One region of the Macellibacteroides fermentans genome, then DNA from elsewhere that is predicted to be linked to it. Evidence: riboswitches for the same ligand, from Rfam matches in the RefSeq annotation. Region 1 holds a riboswitch; the other holds the start of a gene.

Region 1 (3,806 bases):
GGGCGACAGAGTGGCATAATTACTGTTGTAAGGCCGGTCGTCACGATAATTAAAAATGTTTTCGACACCGATACCGGGCTCAAGTATAAAATTTGCCAGGTTGTTGAATGTATGTCGAGTAGATAGATTCCATAGCTGATAACCTGGTGCATTCCCATACGTGCCGGTTTCAAATCGTTCACTTTGAAGTCTGCCTGCGAGATTAACATTTAATGTGTAAAAGTCCCAGACTTTGTTCCAATTGCTGTTTATACTTCCGGAATGCTTTATACTACGAGGTAAACGTGAATCCGTATTCGTGTCTTTTGCATCCGCAAAACTGTACGAACCACCCAGTGAAATTCCATATCCCAGATAGCTGTTTATTGAAATATCGACTCCTTTTACTCGAGCCTTATCAACATTCTGGTATTCCATACGTTTGGTTATACTGTTAGCAATGTCTGTTTCGGTAAGGGCAACTTGTTTACTGGTGATAAGATTGTCTAAATTGTTAATGTAGGCAGTCGCAGAAATCGAAAACAGCCTGCTCAAGAATTCGCCGTTTAATGCATAATAATTGCTTTTTTCGGGCTTAAGGTTAATGTTTCCGGCACTCAGCGTTCCGTTTTTCTCTTTGTTGTAATAGAGTTCTTCCAACGAAGGAGCTCTGAACCCACTGGAGTGGGTTGCTCTGAAATTAAATGCTCCGGGTGAATACATAAGTGACAGCTTGGGAGTAAACCTATTCTTGAATGTTTCATGGTAAATATATCTCAACCCAACGATCGCCTGAAAATTCTGTAAAAATTTGATTTCATCTTGTGTATACAAAGCCATCGTGTACGCTTGTTTGTCTCCCGCAAGTGCTTCCGGATTCTTCAGTTTGTCAGTAACGTATTCGGAACCTATTGTGATTTTATTGAAGTCTCCAGCCATAAATACACTTTTTAGATTGGCATTGTAATAGTGTTGGCGTTTACTTAATGCCGATGTTCCATTCTTTATGGTAATATTTCCCTTTTTATCTTTTACATCCTTGATATATTCTTTGGTCCCTTCAAAATTGTCATTGTACAAATCCAGACTGATATAGGATGCATTTCCTAAAAGAAACTTACTTCCAAGTGCCAGGCTATAATCATTGTATGCCAGGTTATAGTCGTATTCCGAGACTGGACGGTCGTTCTCTTTATTATACATACTGCCCCGGGCATAGAACGATAGAGCTTTCGTTGCAGAATAGGTGAAGTGCTGGGTCAGAATATTGGAGTAAAATTTATCAGAAGCTTTCTTGTTTGTTTCAGTCAGCTTCTCGTTTCCCTTTGAGTCGTATGTGATGGCTTGATTGTTTAGCTGCCAGCCATCCGATTGTCGTCTGTTGTAGGTTGTAAATGAACCGAATTTTCCGGTGTTGATATCCAGATTGATTGTCTGATCGAATTGATTTTCTTCAGCAAAGCGGGTTTCGGAGGTAACATTGACCAGGTTTTTAGGTTGATCGGTAATTATGTTTATGACACCACCCATTGCTTCCGATCCGTAAAGAGATGAAGCTGCTCCTTTCAGTATTTCAATTCGTTTGACATTGCTAAGATTAATACGGGAAAGATCAACATTTCCGGATACATCTCCGGCAAGCTTCTGTCCGTTAATAAGAACCAGAATATGCTTATTCCCCAGACCGTTTAATGTCATATAACTGGCCATAGCCGTGGTGGAAAATGAAAAAGAGGGATTCAGCATGTTTAATGCATCTTTGAAATTTGTAATACCAGCCCTTTTTAAATCATTCCCGTTGATTATTTCCACAGGGACAGGGCTGTCTTGTATCCTGCGATGGGTTCCGGTTCCAGTAATTACAACATGATCCAGATTTATGCCTGAATTTTCCATTTCAATAAGCATGTTCAATTGTGTTCCGTGGATTTTCTTTTCTACAGGAATGTAATTCAGGCAACTGGCCCGAAGTGTGAATGATTCATCGGGAACATTTTTAAGTATAAATTCACCTTTACTATTGGTTGCGCAACCAATGGTGGTTTGTTCGAGCCGGACGTTAACTCCTTCAATGGGTTTTCCGTTTTTTACGTTAACAACTTTTCCGCTTAACGTGACTTGCGCTAACGAACAAATTACAACACACCCCCACAACAGGGTTGTTAGTAAACCTTTTCTTTTCATGTTTGAGAAATAATAGTTAATAAATGGTATCCTTTAACCCGAGGACGCGGAATTTATTTATCGACTGGCAGGTTTCCTGACTATGTCCAGAAAGCGACCTTCCCATTTCTCTCGAAACAGTGGTGTGAGCTTGCTTTCTTTTATTACTTTCAACTTTTGAAAGTAAGGACTTTACAGTAGCGGGTACTGTTCCGGATTCAAACCGGATTCCCTTTTATACAAATCGCAGAATGCGATCGTATCACCAAATCAGGGGCAAAGTTAAGATGTTTATTTATATTTGCACAATAAAATTAAGATTTAATTATTTATGAAACCTCAATTGTTGGTAGGGGCTGCCTCTTCAGGAAGCGGTAAAACTACTTTTACTCTCGGACTGTTAAGGGCATTGAAGAATCGGAGTTTGAAGGCGCAACCCTTTAAATGCGGTCCCGACTACATTGATACTAAATATCATTTGCTAGCCGCAGGTGAAGAGTCGGTTAATCTTGATTTATTTTTATCCTCTGAATCGCATATCCGAAATTTATATGCTAAATATGGTACCAATGCGGATGTCTGTATTACAGAGGGAGTTATGGGCCTTTATGACGGATACGACGGTATGAAGGGTAGCAGCGCTAAATTGGCAGAGTTGCTTGGAATCCCTGTTGTGTTGATTCTAAATGCCAAATCAATGGCTTATTCGGCAGCTCCTGTTTTATTTGGTTATAAACATTTTAATAAAAACATAAACATTGCAGGAGTTGTCTTTAACCGGGTGTCTTCAGAGACTCATTATGCTTATTTACAACAAGCCTGTAAGGATACAGGGGTTGAGTGTTTGGGCTACATCCCGAACAAAAAAGAGCTTGAAGTTCCTTCCAGACACTTAGGCTTGTCAATTGACAATTCTTTTTGTATGGATGATTTCGCAAACAGAGCGGCAGAGATTATAGAGGAGTTTGTTGATTTGGATCGTTTGCTTAAAATATCAAACATGCCTTTTTGCCTGCCTGATAAGTCTGAGCAGAACGAGTTGGATATAAGAGGTGACATTAAGATTGCAGTTGCTTACGACAATGCTTTTAATTTTATTTACAGAGAAAATCTGGCTCAATTAAAACGGTTGGGAGAAGTTGTCTTTTTTAGTCCTCTTGATGATGCTAAATTACCTTCTGCCGATTTGGTATATCTGCCAGGAGGTTATCCGGAATTGTATTTGGACAAGCTGACAGAAAATAAAACAATGCTTCACTCCATAAAAGCCTATGCAGAGAATGGAGGTAATCTTTTAGCCGAATGCGGAGGAATGATGTATTTAAGTAAGGTGATTGTTGGAATGGATGGCAACCTTTATTCGATGGTTGGTGTTTTTGACCAGGAAGCTACCATGCAAGATATGAAACTTACCCTTGGTTACCGTACATTTACATATAATGGAATTGAGAATATACGGGGACATGAATTTCATTATTCTCGGATTAAAGATCCTCAAACGGATTCTATATCAGATATTTCTATATATAATGCGAAGGGAGTGAGAACAAAAACAAATTTATTTCGTTATAAGAATACAATAGCAGGTTATACTCATCTATATTGGGGCGAGCTCGATTTGATGAATCTGTGGAATCATAAATGTTAGTTATATGAAGATTTAT
Region 2 (3,806 bases), on a different contig from region 1:
GAGGCATCAGGGTATTTCCATAACGTAAATTTAAAGAAACCAGACCATACTTACCAGTCAACGCATTGAAATATGAATCGAGTGAAGGCGTTGCAGAGCCCAGAAGGGTTTTCGCTCCATGCATATTTGCGAGCATTATTGCAGCGTTTCGTGCATGGTAACGAGGCGCAGGATCCTGCTGTTTATATCCGGGTTCATGTTCTTCGTCTACGATAACAAGTCCCAAATCATAAAAAGGGAGAAATAATGAAGATCTTACACCCAATATAAGTAGCGGTTTTTTTTCTGCCCGCAACTTATTCCACACTTCCACACGTTCGTTGTCGGAATATTTTGAGTGATATACAAGTAATTTATCTCCAAATACCTTCGTAAGTCGATTGGTAATCTGTGTTGTAATCGCTATCTCAGGCAAAAGATACAACACCTGTCTGTTTAAAGATAAAACTTCCGATATCAACCGTATATATATTTCTGTTTTACCGCTTGAAGTAATACCGTGTAGTAAACAAACATCTTTTATTTTAAACGATTCATGAATATCAGCATAAGCTTTTTCCTGATCAGGAGATAAAGGCTGCGGCGGTTGCAATCTGGATATATGAACTTGCAATCTACCAACCTCCTTATCGTAGTATTTCAAAATTCCTCTTTTAACAAGCCCATCCAGCACAGATACACTGCATTCACTTTGCTGTAAAAGCTCTTTTTTTGTAACCTCTGTGGCTAAGGTAGGGTTTAGAATATGACTTAAATCCAGGTAAGCAATAAGTAAAAGTTCTTGTTTATGTGCCCTTTTTAGTAGATCAAATGCTTTTTGCAAAGCATCATGGCCTCTATATTCGTCAGAAAGAGAAACATAGGTCTCCAATTTGGGTGCAAATCCTTTTTTCAATTCTTCCTGTACCTCTACTGCTCCGTAAGTTAGCAAAACGGACAATGTGGAAACAACATTACGAAGACCGGTTTTCTTTTCCAGCTCGGATACAGTTAATTTCTGACCATCTGAAAATGCATCCAACACCGCTTGTTCGGCTGGTCTCAAAGGGAATTGGGCTTCAAAATCTTTGATACAAGAAACGGCTGTTTCACTTTCCAATTTAAGGCCGGAAGGTAAAGCTGCCTTGTACACATCGCCCAACTTGCACAAATAATACTCCGAAAGCCATTGCCAGAAGCGCAATTGAGGTCTGCGTAAAACCGGACTGGCATCCAATAATGCATAGATTTCTTTAACTTCAAGTGTAGATTGGGGTTGTCTGTTATGAACTTCCAACACAATCGCAGTGTAATACCTTCTTTTTCCAAAATGGACAATAACCCTACATCCGGCAACAAGTGCAGCCTGCATATCCTGAGGGATGCGATACGTATAGCTGTTGGCAAGAGAAAGAGGGAGAATTACATCTGCGTATTTCATTTTTTCTATCATAGAGAGTTCAAAATAACAAAAAAAGCCGGACTTCTGAAAGTCCGGCTTCCTGAATATTTGTTTTTTAGAACAGAATTGCAGCAGTTATTGACCAAGTACGGTTTTTTCCGTCATTTAGATCACCTAATCCAACTTTATTTACACTATAATTATCAGTCAGCCCAATACCATAATTTACACCAACCTGTAAATGGTTCAACAACTCTACCCCGGCACCCAGATTGACTCCCGCTCCAAAAGATTTTGCCTCAATCTGTGATTCAATTAAATCCCACTTTTTATCGCCTCCAGCACGAAAACTTAAATAGGGACCTGCGGCAACATACAATTTTGCTACAGAAACACCCGTTTTCCACTTTAAATTTACAGGAACGTCAATATAATCCGTCTTCATGCTTTCATCCTCAAACTCGAGACCTTTCTGAGAGTAAAGCACTGCAACATCAATACCTAACCCTGTAACAGGAATCATCGCCTCAATCATTGGTCCAATGTGATAACCTGTCACATTGTTCGGATCTATAACATCATCACTAAAGTGGACCGAAGCTATATTCACTCCACCCTTCACCCCAAATTTCACTTGTGCATTTAATGGAGCATATAATACTCCAAGCATAAGGGCTACAAATACTAACACAATTGACTTTTTCATCACAAACTTTTTTCTTGGTTTCACATGCAAATAAAAGCACTTTTCATTTAGAAAACAAATGAAAAACATTAAGAGTTCAAACAATAAAGAAAGCACAAATCTGATACGCTGCTCACACGTATACAAATTCATGCTTCTTTTCTAATTATTATGGCAGATAATTAAAAACTTGCATAAAGCACAATTCAAGAAACAACAGGGAATCTGTAATAACGATATGATGGTTCATATGTTTCAGTAGCCTTTCCTCGAAGCTTTTGAAATTGTGTGCAAAGCAGGTCTTCTGACTTACTTCCATATCCGAAGCCTTCCCGTTAAATAAAAACAGTGGCGATCAATCCGGTACGTTATGAAGTTTACAGCAGCGGGACTGTCCGGGATTTACACCCGATTCCCTTTTAATCCTCCCCGAGAATACGGTTATGGAACATTGCGTTACAAAGATGGTAAATATTTGCGAATCGATAAAGCAAATCATATAAATTGAATTTATCGACTCATAGAAAATACCAATTAATAGGTATCAGATTTCTCATTTTATGCTTTTCAGCATATTTCAGGTCTATATTTTCATTATTTAAGGTGATTGCATGATCATTTCAAACTTGTGAAATTTGCATAAAAAATTTAATGTAACAATTTTATATATGAGAAAGACTAAAATCACAACTTTGATTCTAACGCTTCTGATCGTCTGCAGCGCTTTCGGGAAAGACGCACTGGTTCCTTTAATTAAAGGACGGGTTGTCGACGAAAAAGGACAACCGCTGCCTGCAGCTGCTGTATATATTGAAGGATCTATGGTTGGCACAACGACCGATAATGACGGATCATTCTTCTTTAATCAGATCCCATCAGGCAAAAGACAAGTAACAGCCCGTTTTATAGGATATAAACAACAGACTCTTGAAGCACAGGTTGCAGATGGCAGACCTGCCGTTTTGCACTTCGAGCTTATTCCAGATGTTAACGAATTGACAGACATCGAGGTATTTGGAGTAAGAGAAAAACAACCCGAAAAACTAAATGCAGTAACTCGTTTACCCCTTCGTCCGAGTGAACAAATACAAAGTATCTCTATTATATCCAACAAAGTAATCGAAGAGCAGGGTAATATGACCATTACTGATGCTGTACGAAACGTTGTGGGGGTTACTCAATTCGCCTCTTTTGGTAACGCGCAGGAAAGTCTGTCAACCAGAGGGTACAGAGGAATCCCAACCTTGAAGAACGGCGTACGGGTTCAGTCCGATTTCAGAGGAGGTGGATTTCTTACAGATATGCAGGGTGTGGAAAGCATTCAGGTATTGAAAGGAACTGCGGCTATTACACAGGGTATCGGGAACGACTTAGGTAGTGCCGGTGGTGTAATTAACATCGCGACAAAAACACCTAAATTTGTAAATGCTGGAGAAGTAAGCTTGCGAAGCGGCAGTTGGGGACAATTCCGTCCTACTTTTGATGTTCAAACAGTTCTAGATAAGGAGCAAGCTATTGGATTCCGTATTAACGGAGCTTTTGAACGTGCAGATAATTACAGGACGAATGTATCAAAAGACCGTATATATGTTAATCCATCCTTTGCCTGGAAGCCAAACAAAAAAACTTCTGTAACAGTTGAGATGGACTACATGCACGACACTCGTACGCCAGACCGAGGAACCGTAAATCTAGCAGCAGATAGCGTGAATGCTTTATATAAAATGCCTCATAACAATT

The links. Region 1 has a riboswitch for cobalamin ahead of F5613_RS13635 (TonB-dependent receptor). Riboswitches for the same ligand answer to the same signal wherever they lie in the genome.
Region 2: another riboswitch for cobalamin. It lies ahead of F5613_RS05750 (porin family protein); the one in region 1 lies ahead of F5613_RS13635 (TonB-dependent receptor).

The regions. Positions count from the first base shown of each region.
Region 1 is NZ_JACCCY010000004.1:188,584-192,389, forward strand. It holds gene F5613_RS13635 (TonB-dependent receptor) at 1-2,163, opposite strand, end outside; cobalamin riboswitch at 2,213-2,427, opposite strand; gene F5613_RS13640 (cobyrinate a,c-diamide synthase) at 2,474-3,790, shown strand; gene F5613_RS13645 (cob(I)yrinic acid a,c-diamide adenosyltransferase) at 3,795-3,806, shown strand, end outside.
Region 2 is NZ_JACCCY010000002.1:159,675-163,480, reverse strand. It holds gene priA (replication restart helicase PriA) at 1-1,420, opposite strand, end outside; gene F5613_RS05750 (porin family protein) at 1,497-2,087, opposite strand; cobalamin riboswitch at 2,344-2,535, opposite strand; gene F5613_RS05745 (TonB-dependent receptor) at 2,735-3,806, shown strand, end outside.